Regions from separate parts of the Streptomyces sp. 796.1 genome, predicted to be linked through region 1. Evidence: predicted binding sites of a transcription regulator. Region 1 holds the regulator's gene; the other holds the start of a gene.
The links. The regulator HrcA, encoded in region 1, represses chaperone genes, less so after heat shock. The targets are predictions, from matches to a motif close to TTNGCACTCNGNNNNNCNGAGTGCNAA.
Positions count from the first base shown of each region.

Region 1 (6,954 bases):
CTGATGTCGATCTCCTCCAGGCCGTCCAGCGTCTCCAGCGGCACCTTGGTGCCGAGGGACGCCGCCGTCATCGGGATGGTGACCGTGCAGTGCAGGTCGTCCCCGCGGCGCTGGAAGACCGGGTGCTGGGCCTCGTGGATCTCCACGTACAGGTCGCCGGCGGGGCCGCCGCCGGGGCCGACCTCGCCTTCGCCCGCGAGTTGGATGCGGGTGCCGTTGTCGACGCCCGCGGGGATCTTGACGGTCAGCGTGCGCCGCGAGCGCACCCGCCCGTCGCCCGCGCACTCCGGGCACGGGGTCGGCACCACGGTGCCGAAGCCCTGGCATTGCGGGCACGGCCGCGAGGTCATGACCTGGCCTAGGAAGGAGCGGGTGACTTGGGACACCTCGCCGCGACCGCGGCACATGTCACAGGTCTGCGCCGAGGTGCCGGGCGCCGCGCCCTCACCGCTACAGGTCGTGCACACGATGGCCGTGTCGACCTGGATCTCCTTGGTGGTGCCGAACGCCGCCTCGCTCAACTCGATGTCGAGCCGGATCATGGCGTCCTGGCCGCGGCGGGTGCGCGAGCGCGGGCCGCGCTGCGACGCGGTGCCGAAGAAGGCGTCCATGATGTCGGAGAAGTTGCCGAAGCCGGCTCCGAAACCGCCCTGGCCGCCGCCCGAGGCGTTGGAGAGCGGGTCGCCGCCGAGGTCGTAGACCTGCTTCTTCTGCGGGTCCGACAGGACCTCGTAGGCGGCGTTGATCTCCTTGAAGCGCTCTTGCGTCTTCGGGTCCGGGTTGACGTCCGGGTGCAGCTCACGCGCGAGCCTGCGGAACGCCTTCTTGATCTCGTCCTGGGAGGCATCGCGCCGCACGCCCAGGACGGCGTAGTAGTCCGTCGCCACTTACGACTCCGCCAGGATCTGTCCGACGTAACGTGCCACTGCGCGTACCGCTCCCATCGTTCCGGGGTAGTCCATGCGGGTCGGTCCGACCACGCCGAGTTTTGCGACTGCCTCGTCGCCCGAACCGTAGCCGACGGCGACCACGGATGTGGAGTTCAGGCCCTCGTGAGCGTTCTCATGACCGATTCGCACGGTCATGCCCGAGTCCTTGGCCTCGCCGAGCAGCTTGAGCAGGACGACCTGTTCCTCAAGGGCTTCGAGCACCGGCCTGATGGTCAGCGGGAAGTCGTGCCCGAACCGGGTGAGATTGGCGGTGCCGCCGATCATCAGCCGCTCTTCGGTCTCCTCGACCAGCGTCTCCAGCAGGGTCGCCAGCACCGTGGAGACCGTGCCCCGGTCCTCAAGCTCGAACGACTCCGGCAGGTCCTGCACGAGCTGCGGCACGTCCGCGAACCGCCGCCCTACGACCCGGCTGTTGAGCCGCGCCCGCAGATCGGCCAGCGCGGTCTCGCCGACCGGCGCGGGACAGTCCACCATCCGCTGCTCGACCCGACCGGTGTCGGTGATCAGCACCAGCATCACGCGCGCGGGCGCGAGTGCGAGCAACTCCACGTGCCGCACCGTCGACCGGGTCAACGACGGGTACTGCACCACCGCGACCTGCCGGGTGAGCTGCGCCAACAGCCGTACGGTGCGGCCCACCACGTCGTCCAGGTCCACCGCGCCGTCCAGGAAGTTCTGGATGGCGCGGCGCTCTGCGGGTGAGAGCGGCTTCACACCGGCGAGCTTGTCCACGAAGAGCCGGTAGCCCTTGTCGGTGGGGATGCGGCCGGCGCTGGTGTGCGGCTGGGCGATGAAGCCCTCATCCTCCAGGGCAGCCATGTCGTTACGCACCGTGGCCGGCGAGACGCCGAGCTGGTGCCGCTCGGTGAGCGCCTTGGAGCCCACCGGCTCCTCGGTGCCGACGTAGTCCTGGACGATGGCGCGCAGCACTTCAAGTCTGCGTTCGCTCAGCATCGCGCACACCTCCAGTCAAACCATCGCTCGGGGGCCTCTCCTGGCACTCAGCACATTCGAGTGCCAAATAACCCTGGGCCAGTGTACGGCCGGTGACCGCGGTCCGGGCAAGAGTCGCCCCGGCCGTAACCGAGCGTGGGGCCGGAAACTGCCCTCGCCGGCCGGGCGGGCTGCCCGGCCGACCGTTAGCGTCTCTCCCATGGACAGCAGTGCGGAAGAGCGCGTACGGGCTCACTGGGAAGTGCTCGCCCCGGGCGTCGCCCGGCGCCGGCTGCCGCAGTGGGACGCCACGGTGGGAGCGGTGGCCGGCCCGGCGGGCGTGCTCGTGGTGGACACCGGAGCCACGCTCCGTGAGGGCGCGGAGATCCGCCGGGAGGTGCGCGCCCTGTTCGGCCACGAGGTCACGCACGTCGTGCTCACCCATCCGCACTTCGACCACGTCCTGGGCACCGCGGCCTTCGCCGGCGTGCAGGTGTACGGGGCGGTGGGGCTGGCCGAGTTGCTCCGCCGGGAGCGAGACGCCCTGCGGGCGGACGCGGTACGGCACGGGGCGGACGCCGACGCCGCGGCGGGCGCCACCGACCTGCTGGTGTACCCGCGGCACTCGGTGTGCGGCGAGGTGACCGTGAGCCTCGGCGGCGACCGCGAGGTGCTGCTGGCCAACGTCGGCCCCGGGCACACCGGGCACGACCTGGCCGTCTTCGTACCCGGTGTACCCGAGGTGGTGTTCTGCGGCGACCTGGTGGAGGAGTCGGGCGAGCCACAGGCGGGCCCGGACGCGGTGCCCGCCCACTGGCCGGCCGCCCTGGACCGGCTGCTCGACCTCGGCGGCGATGACGCCCGGTACGTGCCGGGCCACGGTGCGGTGGTGGACGCCGCCTACGTGCGCGCGCAGCGCGCGATGCTGGCCCGCCGCTTCGCGCAGGAGCAGGGGCAGGAGTAGCCGCAGCCACGCGCGGGCGCGCGCGAAGGGGGAAGGGGAATGTCCGGCCACGGGCCGCGGGTGGGCGGCGGCTATCGTCTGCCGCATGCGCAGCAGAGAGTACGGGCCCGACCTCACCCCGCCGTGGAAGAAGCCGACGTCCGTGCCGGAGGTGGCGGCCGAGGTGGACCTGGTGGTGGAGGAGGTGACCACGGGCTTCTGTGGGGCCGTCATCCGCTGCGAGAAGACCGCCGAGGGGCCGACCGTGACGCTGGAGGACCGGTTCGGCAAGCACCGGGTCTTTCCGCTGCACCCGGCCGGTTTCATGTTGGAGGGCCGACCGGTCACGCTCGTCCGGCCGCGTCCTAGCGGCGCCCCCGCGGCGACCGGCCGGGCCCGTACCGCCTCCGGTTCGCTGGCCGTCCCCGGCGCCCGGGCCAGGGTCGCCCGCGCCGGCCGGATCTACGTGGAGGGCCGGCACGACGCCGAACTCGTGGAGCGGGTGTGGGGCGATGACCTGCGCATCGAGGGCGTGGTCGTGGAGTACCTGGAGGGCGTGGACGACCTGCCGGCGATCGTCCGCGACTTCGGCCCGGCCCCGGACGCCCGGCTCGGGGTGCTGGTCGACCATCTGGTGCCCGGTTCGAAGGAGTCCCGCATCGCGGCCGAGGTCGCCGGCGAAGGCAGCGACGTCCTGGTCGTCGGCCACCCCTACATCGACGTCTGGCAGGCCGTGAAGCCCGCGTCCGTGGGCATCGCCCGCTGGCCCGAGGTGCCGCGCGGCCAGGACTGGAAGACGGGCGTGTGCCGGGCGCTCGGCTGGCCGGAACACACCGGCGCCGCCTGGCAGCGAATCCTGGCCGCGGTCCACTCCTACAAGGACCTGGAGCCGGAGCTGCTGGGCCGCGTCGAAGAACTGATCGACTTCGTCACGGCCCCGGCATGAAACACCGCGCCCCGATCGGGACGCGGCGTGTGGCGGCGCGACAGCAGCGCGCCGGGTCGGTCCGTGCGCCGAGGCGGTCCGCCGGGACGGTCGTGGCGCGGCCTCGGCCGCGCCGTCACGATCAGGCAGACAGCGTGCCGAACTCCGTGGTGTCCAGCTTGATCCCCAGCACGTCGAGCGGCACCGGCTCACCGAACTTGCTGGTCCGCTCCGTGCGGTAGCCCGCCGCCTCGCCCTCACCGTGCGGCTCGGTCAGCAGCACGCAGACGGCCTCGTACGGATCGATGATCAGGTATGCGGGGACCTGCCCGGCGGCGTACATCGAGCGCTTGGTGACGTAGTCCCGGTACGTGCTCGTCTTCGATACGACCTCCACGAGGAGGGTCGTCGCCGGGGCGGGCACGAGCCGGGAGCGGCCGTCGAAGGCGCCGTGCTCGATGACCACCAGGTCCGGCTGGGGCTCGCTGGCCTCACCGGGAATGGCAATGTCTTGCGTCTGCATTGGATACCAGCGGTCCTGGGGGACCTGGTTCAGCACCCGCAGCACGATCATGTTGTGGACCCAGTGGGGCCCGGCCATCATCACGATTTCCCCCCGGATGAGCTCCGCCTTGAGCTGGCCAGGAACATCCAGCGCCTCGAAGATCTCCGTGATATTGGTCATCATTCGGTCTTCCACAGCGGTCATCTCCGTGGGCCTCCCCATCCCGCCGCGTCGTGTTCGAGCAGCGTAGGAACAAGCGTAGGCAAGGCGTGGGGCCTCCGCACGCATTCACCCGTTCGAGTCGCCCAGCCGGCCGCCTGACCAGCCCGTCTGGCCATCCGGCCCGGACAGTCCGGGTAGCCCGTCAGGTCCGTCAGTCGACCAGGTCCCGTACCACCGCGTCGGCCAGCAGCCGGCCGCGCAGCGTGAGTACGGCGCGCCCGCGCGCGTAGGGGCCCGGTTCCAGGAGGCCGTCGGACAGGGCGCGGGCCGCGGCGCTGGCGCCGGCCGGGGCGAGGATGTCCAGCGGGCACCCTTCGGACAGGCGCAGTTCGAGCAGGATGCGCTCGACGCGGCGGTCCTCGGCGGCCAGCACCTCGCGGCCGGCGCCGGGCGAGCGCCCCTCGGTGAGTGCCTGGGCGTACGCGCCGGGGTGCTTCACGTTCCACCAGCGGACCCCGCCCACGTGGCTGTGTGCCCCGGGGCCGGCGCCCCACCAGTCGGCGCCGCGCCAGTACAGCTCGTTGTGGCGACAGCGGCCGGCCTCGGTGGTGGCCCAGTTCGACACCTCGTACCAGGCGAAGCCCGCGGCCGTCAGCGTCTCGTCGGCGATCAGGTAGCGGTCGGCGTGCACGTCGTCGTCGGTCATCGGCACCTCGCCGCGCCGGATGCGCCGGGCGAGCTGGGTGCCCTCCTCCACGATCAGGGCGTACGCCGAGACGTGGTCGGGCCCGGCGCCCAGCGCGGCCTGGAGGGAGGCCCGCCAGTCCGCGTCGCTCTCCCCCGGCGTCCCGTAGATTAGATCCAGGTTGACGTGCTCGAACCCCGCGGCACGGGCCAGTTCCACGCACCGCTCGGGGCGGCCCGGGGTGTGGGTGCGATCGAGCACCTTCAGTACGTGCTGGCGGGCGCTCTGCATGCCGAGCGAGATCCGGTTGAACCCACCCTCGCGCAGCGTCGCCAGGTAGCGCTCGTCCACGGACTCCGGGTTGGCTTCGGTGGTCACCTCGGCGTCGGGCGCGAGGCCGAACTCGTCCCGGATCGCGGCCAGCATCGCCACCAGGTCGGCGGCGTCGAGCAGGGTCGGCGTGCCACCGCCCACGAAGACCGTCTCGACCGGGCGCGGGTCGTCCCCCAGCACCTTGCGCGCCAGTCGCACCTCGTCGGCGACCATGGCCGCGTAGTTGTCCCGCGAGGCGAGCGCCCCGCCGGAACCGCGCAGCTCACTGGCGGTGTAGGTGTTGAAGTCGCAGTAGCCGCAACGGGTGGCGCAGTACGGAACGTGCAGGTAGAACCCGAGCGGCCGGTCCCCGGCCCCCTGGAGGGCGTGCGGCGGCAGCGCCCCGTCCACGGGCATGGGCTCACCGTCGGGCAGTGCAGAAGGCATGGCTCCATTCTCCGGCATCGCCCCGGCGTCGCGGGACGCGGCCGATCCGCCGCCGCTCCCCCCGGCCACGCCGGCCCCTCGCCCTCGCCGGTCCGCGGCCCGTCCTCCCCCGCGCTGGCGCGGCGCCGGGCCCCCGACGGGGCGGGCACCGTCGGGGGTGCCGCCGGTGGCACCGGCCGTAGCGCCGGCGTGCTGTCGGCGGCCGTACCGCAGGGCCCGCCACTCCGCCCGTTCGGCCGACTACTCAGCCGCCTGGAGGACCAGCAGAGCCAGGTCGTCGTTAGGCGGCGAGGCGGCGAAGGCGTGTACGGCCGCGCGTACCCGCTGTGCCACGTCGTGCGCGTCGAGCCCGGCGCAGGAGGCAAGCACCTGGGAGAGTCCGTCGTCGTCATCGAACTGGGCCCGGTCCGAGCGGTGCTCGGTGACGCCGTCCGTGACGCAGAGCAGGGTCTCGCCGGGCAGCAGGTCGAAGCTCTCGCTCTGGTAGCAGACGCCGTCCATGACGCCGAGCAGCAGTTGCGGCGCACCGCGCGCCGCCACCGAGCCGTCGGCGCGCAGCAGGAGCGGCAACGGGTGCCCCGCGCTGGCCAGGGTGCACCGCGCCCCGCCGAGCGAGCCGTCCCGCCGGACCCGGCCGGTGCCCGCGGCGCCGTGCGGGCCCAGCACGCCGCCGAGGCCCACCAGGTCGTCCGGGGCCGGTGCGCCGCCCCACACCGCGAGGCCGGTCACCGAGCGCACGCCGCCGCCCGGGCCGGCAGCCGCCCCCGCCTGGCCGCCGGCGTCCGGTAGTGCGCCGGCTGCCGGTGGGCCCGGTGTCACCGGCGCCGCGTGGCCAGCGCCTGGCGCGCCGCCGCCCGCATCCCGTACGCCGCCCGCTTCCGGTGCTTCCTGCGCTTCCGGTACGTCGCGGTCGGCCGTGGTCGGGGCGGCGGTGTCCTGGGGCCGTCGTGCGCAGTCGCCGGGCCGCCCCGGCTGGCCGGCGGTACCGGCCTGCGCCGCGGTCGCCGGTGCGGGGCCGATCGGGCGCGGCGGCTGCGCTTCGCGGGCCGCCGGCAGCTCCCACCACGGCCCCGCACCGGCGCCACCAGCGGC
Region 1 covers NZ_JBLIWA010000003.1:52,391-59,344, reverse strand. The annotation lists gene dnaJ (molecular chaperone DnaJ) at 1-887, opposite strand, end outside; gene hrcA (heat-inducible transcriptional repressor HrcA) at 888-1,904, opposite strand; gene ACMA1D_RS03025 (MBL fold metallo-hydrolase) at 2,104-2,847, shown strand; gene ACMA1D_RS03020 (DUF3097 domain-containing protein) at 2,933-3,772, shown strand; gene ACMA1D_RS03015 (Uma2 family endonuclease) at 3,894-4,460, opposite strand; gene hemW (radical SAM family heme chaperone HemW) at 4,630-5,862, opposite strand; gene ACMA1D_RS03005 (SpoIIE family protein phosphatase) at 6,103-6,954, opposite strand, start outside.

Region 2 (6,954 bases), on a different contig from region 1:
GGTGGCCAGCGTGGGCGTGGGACTGTGCTTCGTGCCGCTGGGCACCGCGGCCATCACCGGCGTCGCGCCGGCCGAGGCGGGCATGGCCTCCGGGCTGCTCAACAGCTTCCGGCAGATCGGCGGTTCGCTCGGCCTCGCCGTCCTGGTGACCGTCGCAGCCCGGACCACCGACCATGCGTCCGGCGCCCCGGGCGAGCGGCTGAGCAGCGGCTACGCGGTGGCCTTCGGCAGCGCCGCCGGCCTGCTGGTCGCGGCGGCGCTGGTCGCCTTCGTCCTCCTGAGTCGCACGCCGGCCGCCCGACCCACCGCGCCGCAGGGCACGTCCGACACGCCGCGGGCCGGCTCCGACGCGCCGGCCGCCCCCGCCATCCCCGACCCGGCGGGTACGGAACGGGCCGGATGAGGCGTACGGCCCGCACCGAGTCACCGGACGGCCCGGTGCGGGCCAAGCGCGTGGGCTGACGGAACGCCAACCAGCCTGCCACCAGCGGCCGTTACCGATCCGCCGGCTGCCCCACCAGCATCATCGGCGCCCCCGCCACCCGGGTCAGGAAGACCGTCGCCGACGCGGGGCCCTGGAGCTTCACCTTCTTGCGCAGCTCCTCCGGGGTCACCGCGGAGCCGCGCTTCTTCACCGTCAGGACGCCCACCTCGCGCTCGCGCAGCAGTGCCCGTAGCCGCTTGACGTTGAACGGCAGCACGTCCGTGATCTCGTACGCGCTCGCGTACCCGGTCGGCAGCAGTTCGTCCGAGGTCACGTACGCGATCGTCGGGTCGATCAGCCGGCCGCCGACCTGCGCGGCCACGTCCGCCACCAGATGCGCGCGGATCACCGCGCCGTCCGGCTCGTACAGCCAGCGGCCGACCGGGCCCGGCTCCGGGTCGGGCAGGTCGCCGCCGGTCAGCGTGGCGCCGGCGGGCAGCAGCGTGGCCCGGCGGGCGCCGGGGGCGGTGCCGAACCACAGCACGGCCTCCTTCACCTCGCCGCCGTCCGAGATCCACTCCGCTTCGGCGTCGGCCGGGATCGCCTCGTGCGGCAGCCCGGGGGCGACCTTCAGGGCCGCGTGCGGCAGGCCGCGGGCGGCGGCGACCGCCCAGGACAGCGGCGGCGAGTACGCCTCGGGGTCGAAGATCCGGCCCCGGCCGCCGCCCCCGGTGCCGGTGCGCCGCGCGGGATCCACGAAGAGCGCGTCGCAGCCCGCGGTCGAGACGTCCTCGACCGCCGCGCAGCGCACCTCGACCAGGTCGGCCAGTCCCAGCGCTTCCGCGTTGGCGCGGGCGACGGCGCAGGTCAGCGGGGAGCGGTCGACGGCGAGCACGGAGACCCCGGCCCTGGCCAGGGCCAGCGCGTCGCCGCCGATGCCGCAGCACAGGTCGGCCAGCCGGCGCACCCCGAGCGCCGCGAACCGCCGCGCCCGGTGCGTGGCCACCGTGGCGCGCGTCGCCTGCTCGACGCCGTCGGGCGTGAAGTACATCCGGTACGCGTCATCGGCGCCGAACTTCGCCACCGCCCGCTGCCGCAACCTGGCCTGCCCGATCGCGGCCGAGACCAGGTCGGCCGGATGGTCGCGGCGCAGCCGGGTCGCGGCGGCCAGCTCCTGGTTCGGGTCGAGGTCGCGCAGCGCGCCCAGCAGCGCCTGCCCCTCGTCGGTCAGCAGGGCCTGGAAGGTCCCGACGGGGTCGGTGGTCGTACTCACCGCGCCATTCTCGCAGCGCCCGCGCTGCGGAGGCGGAGGCCGGTGGCCGGGTGGTGCCGGTCGGGGAGCGGCTCGGCAGCACCGGGGAGCGGGCCGGCAGCGGCCTGACGGCGCACCGGGAGTGGCCGGGCGGCGCATCGGGGAACGGGCCCCGGGTGCGGCCCGCGCGGTGACCCCGGGTGCGGCCCGCGGCGGCTGGGGGAGCGCCCCGCAGCGCCCCCGGGCGCGCCCCCGAGAGCGACCCGCGGCCCCGCCGCATTGGCACTCCGCTTGACCGAGTGCTAACCGCGTCCTAGTCTCAGGGCTGGCACTCCTCAATGCGGAGTGCCAAACACAGCGACGGGCAGATCCGGCACCCGCGACGACGGATCTACCAGGTCGCCACCTCAGACAGTTAACCCCGTGAGATCTCCGAAGGGGGAGGTCGGATCGTGACGACCGCCAGCTCCAAGGTTGCCATCAAGCCGCTTGAGGACCGCATCGTGGTCCAGCCGCTCGACGCCGAGCAGACCACGGCCTCGGGCCTGGTCATTCCGGACACCGCCAAGGAGAAGCCCCAGGAGGGCGTCGTCCTGGCCGTGGGCCCGGGCCGCTTCGAGGACGGCAACCGTCTTCCGCTCGACGTCTCCGTCGGCGACGTCGTGCTCTACAGCAAGTACGGCGGCACCGAGGTGAAGTACAACGGCGAGGAGTACCTCGTCCTCTCGGCTCGCGACGTCCTCGCGATCATCGAGAAGTAATTCACCCAGTTTTACGTGAATCGCGCCCCGGCCACCCGTGTCTGAACACCCGGGCGACCGGGGCGCGGCTCTTTGGAGAGGACTTAAGGCAACCATGGCGAAGATCCTGAAGTTCGATGAGGACGCCCGTCGCGCCCTCGAACGCGGTGTCAACCAGCTCGCTGACGCCGTCAAGGTGACGATCGGCCCCAAGGGCCGCAACGTCGTCATCGACAAGAAGTTCGGTGCCCCGACCATCACCAACGACGGCGTCACCATCGCCCGTGAGGTCGAGGTCGACGACCCGTACGAGAACCTGGGCGCCCAGCTCGTGAAGGAGGTGGCGACCAAGACCAACGACATCGCGGGTGACGGCACCACCACCGCCACCGTGCTGGCCCAGGCGCTGGTCCGCGAGGGCCTGCGCAACGTCGCCGCCGGCGCCTCCCCGGCCGCCCTGAAGAAGGGCATCGACGCCGCCGTCAAGGCGATCTCCGACGACCTGCTGGCCACCGCGCGCCCGATCGACGAGAAGTCGGACATCGCCGCCGTCGCCGGGCTCTCCGCCCAGGACAAGCAGGTCGGCGAGCTCGTCGCCGAGGCGATGGACAAGGTCGGCAAGGACGGTGTCATCACCGTCGAGGAGTCCAACACCTTCGGCCTTGAGCTGGACTTCACCGAGGGCATGGCCTTCGACAAGGGCTACCTGTCGCCGTACATGGTGACCGACCAGGAGCGTATGGAGGCCGTCCTCGACGACCCGTACATCCTGATCCACCAGGGCAAGATCAGCGCGATCCAGGACCTGCTGCCGCTGCTTGAGAAGGTCATCCAGCAGGGTGGCTCCAAGCCGCTGCTGATCATCGCCGAGGACGTCGAGGGCGAGGCGCTCTCCACCCTCGTCGTCAACAAGATCCGCGGCACGTTCAACGCCGTGGCCGTCAAGGCCCCCGGCTTCGGCGACCGCCGCAAGGCCATGCTCGGCGACATCGCCACCCTCACCGGTGCGACCGTCATCGCCGAAGAGGTCGGCCTCAAGCTCGACCAGGCCGGTCTGGACGTCCTTGGCACCGCGCGCCGCGTGACCATCACCAAGGACGACACCACCATCGTGGACGGCGGCGGCAACGCCGACGACGTCAAGGGCCGGGTCGCGCAGATCAAGGCCGAGATCGAGGCCACGGACTCCGACTGGGACCGCGAGAAGCTCCAGGAGCGCCTCGCCAAGCTCGCCGGTGGCGTGTGCGTGATCCGCGTCGGTGCGGCCACCGAGGTGGAGCTCAAGGAGAAGAAGCACCGTCTGGAGGACGCCATCTCCGCGACCCGCGCCGCGGTCGAGGAGGGCATCGTCTCCGGTGGTGGCTCCGCCCTGGTGCACGCCGCCAAGGTGCTCGACGAGGGCCTGGGCAAGGAGGGCGACGAGGCCACCGGTGTCGCCGTCGTCCGCCGCGCGGTCGTCGAGCCGCTGCGCTGGATCGCCGAGAACGCCGGCCTTGAGGGCTACGTGATCGTCTCCAAGGTCTCCGAGCTGGAGAAGGGTTCCGGCTACAACGCCGCGACCGGCGAGTACGGCGACCTGGTCAAGGCCGGCGTCATCGACCCGGTCAAGGTCACCCGCTCCGCCCTGGAGAACGCCGCCTCCATCGCGTCGCTGCTGCTCACCACCGAGACCCTGGTGGTCGAGAAGCCGGCCGAGGAAGAGCCCGAGGCGGGCCACGGCCACGGCCACGCGCACTGATCACCTGATCGGTCGGCGGCCCGGCACTCCCCATCGGGGGTGCCGGGCCGCGCCGCGTTTTCGGGGAGCCCCCGACCACCGACCGCGGCGGCTCCGGTACGGGTCTGCTGCCGCGGCGATGCCGGTACGGGCTCGCGCCGCGGTGACGCCGTACGGGCTCGCGCCGTCGCGACCGGGGCGGCATGCCCCTGACAGCCCGGGGTGCGGGGGCGCCCGCAGGGCCGTGGCGCGTTCGCCCGTACGTCAACTGCCTGAAGTGGACCGGGAGTTGGCTGCCGAATGGCGAGGCCGGGGCTGCGGCCCGTACGGTCAGCGCGGCCCGTAGCGGCGGCCGGTCTTCGTGGAGACCCGGGCCAGCGTGGAGCGCGGGGCCAGCTTGGCGAGGCCGGTCAGCGTCTTGTACCGGGGGTCGGGGACCGACAGCGTCTTGCCGCGCGCCAGGTCCTTGAGCGCCGCGTCCACCAGCCGGTCCGCGTCCAACCACAGCCAACTCGGGATGTTGCCGGTGTCCATGCCGGCCCGCTGGTGGAACTCGGTCCGTACGAAGCCGGGGCACAGCGCCATCAGCCGCACCCCGGATTCGCCCAGGTCACGCGCGGCGCCCTGGGTGAACTGCACCACCCACGCCTTGCTCGCCCCGTAGGTCCCGCGCGGCACGAACGCGGCGACCGAGGCCACGTTCACCACTCCGCCGCGGCCCCGCTCGCGCATCGGCAGCACGGCCGCGCTGGTCAGCCGCAGCACCGCCTCGCAGTGCACCTTCAGCATGGTCAACTCGTCGGCCAGCGGCACATCGAGGTACTGGCCCTTGTTGCCGAAGCCGGCGTTGTTCACCAGCAGGTCGATCGGCCGCCTGCGGTCACCGAGCCGCTCCTCGACCGCCGCGATGCCCTCCTCCGTGGACAGGTCGGCGGCCAGCACCTCGACCTCCACGCCGTGCCGGTCGTGCAGTTCGGTGGCCTGCTCCCGCAGCCGTGCCTGGTCGCGCGCCACCAGCACCAGGTGGTATCCGGCGCCGTGCCCCTTGGCCTGGGCGGTGCCCTGCGCCGCCAGCCGTCGTGCGAACGCCGCGCCGATGCCCGCCGTCGCTCCCGTGATCAGTGCAGTCGTCATGTGCGCACGCTATCCGGCCCCGGCCAACCGGCGGGCGGCGATGTCCGGGTCGGTCCGACCGCCCTCCGTGAGCCGTCGCGCCACCCCGCGCACGCCGCCCGGGTGGCCGCGCTCCCACGCACCCGTACGCCAGCGGAGAATCCGGAGCCGGCGACTCCGTCCGCGCGACCGCCGCGCCGACCGCACCGCACGTCCGGCGCCCATCGGCCCCGCCGCCGGGCCACCGACCGGCCGCCCGGCGCCCGCCGGCACACCCCGCGGACGGACCCGGCGCGCCGCCGGGCCCGCCCCGCAGCGGAAACTAGGCGTCCATGAGGCGCGCGCCCGCGTCCGTGCGCCGTAGGGCCTTCGCGTACGCCTCCGGGTGGAGCGCCTCGCCGGCGGCCAACACCCGGGGCAGCAGGTCGGGTTCGGTGGTCTGGGCGCGGAACAGGAAGGAAACCGTTACCTCGTGCTCCGGCCGGTGGGCGATCTCGATCGGGTCACCGGGGCTGATCAGGCCCGGCTCGATCACCCGCAGGTACGCACCGGGCAGCGCGGCCCCGGTGAACCGGCGCAGCCACCCCCGCTCGTCCAGGAAGCCGGCGAAGGTGCGGCACGGGATGCGCGGCGAGGTCACTTCGAGCAGCAGGTCGGCGCCGATCCGCCAGCGCTCGCCGATCAGCGCGCCGTTGACGTCGAGCCCGCTGGTGGTGAGGTTCTCGCCGAACGTGCCGGAGGTGAGCGTACGGCCCAACTCCCGCTCCCAGCCGTCGAGATCCTCGCGCGCGTACGCGTACACGGCCTGGTCGTTGCCGCCGTGGTGGCGCAGGTCGCAGACGGCGTCCCCGGCGAGGCCGCTGGCCCCGACGCCCTTGGGCCCCGGGGCGCTGACCGCGACCGGGCCGGCGACCGGGCGCTTGTCGATGCCGGTGTGGGTCATGGCGGTGTACTCGGCCTCGCGCGGGCGGCCGACGTTGAGCGAGAGCAGCAGCATGCCCGCACGCTAGGCGATACCGCCGCAGAGCGTCGAACTCAAAGCGGTCCACGAGATTTCGCTTTTGCCCCCAAGGGCGCCTTATGCTCGAAGCGTGATCGAGGCCCGCCATCTCCGAGTGCTCCGTGCGGTGGACGCCACCGGCTCCTTCTCCGCCGCCGCCCGCGACCTGGGCTGCACCCAGCCCGCCGTCAGCCAGCAGATGAAGGCGCTGGAACAGGCCGCGGGCACGCCCCTGCTGGTGCGCACCGGCCGCGAGATGCGGCTGACCGAGGCCGGCCGGGCGCTGCTGCGGCACGCGGTCGGCGTGCTGGCCGGCCTCGCGGCGGCCGAAGAGGAGGTCGCGGCCATCGCCGGGCTGCGCGCCGGCCGGGTACGGCTGGTCTCCTTCCCGAGCGGCAGCTCGACCCTGGTGCCCACCGCCCTGGCCGAACTGCGCGCGGCCCACCCCGGCACCCAGGTCTCCCTGGTGGACGCGGAGCCGCCGCGCTCGGTGGAACTGCTGCGCGCCGGCGACTGCGAGATCGCCCTGGCCTTCCGCTATCCGCAGGCGCCCGGCGCGGACGCCGAGCCGGGCGGTGCGGCCGAGTGGAGCGACCTGGAGGTCAGGCCGCTGCTCGCGGACCGGCTGGTGGGGCTGGTACCGGCCGGGCACAGGTTCGCCGACTCCCCGGTGCTCGGCATCGCGGAACTGGCCGAAGAGCCGTGGAT
Region 2 covers NZ_JBLIWA010000008.1:130,299-137,252, forward strand. The annotation lists gene ACMA1D_RS08135 (MFS transporter) at 1-403, shown strand, start outside; gene ACMA1D_RS08140 (THUMP-like domain-containing protein) at 495-1,697, opposite strand; gene groES (co-chaperone GroES) at 2,129-2,437, shown strand; gene groL (chaperonin GroEL) at 2,532-4,154, shown strand; gene ACMA1D_RS08155 (SDR family NAD(P)-dependent oxidoreductase) at 4,464-5,267, opposite strand; gene ACMA1D_RS08160 (MOSC domain-containing protein) at 5,569-6,243, opposite strand; gene ACMA1D_RS08165 (LysR family transcriptional regulator) at 6,338-6,954, shown strand, end outside.
Region 2: a site for HrcA is predicted at 1,956-1,982, ahead of groES (co-chaperone GroES). Genes of this name have one in related genera too.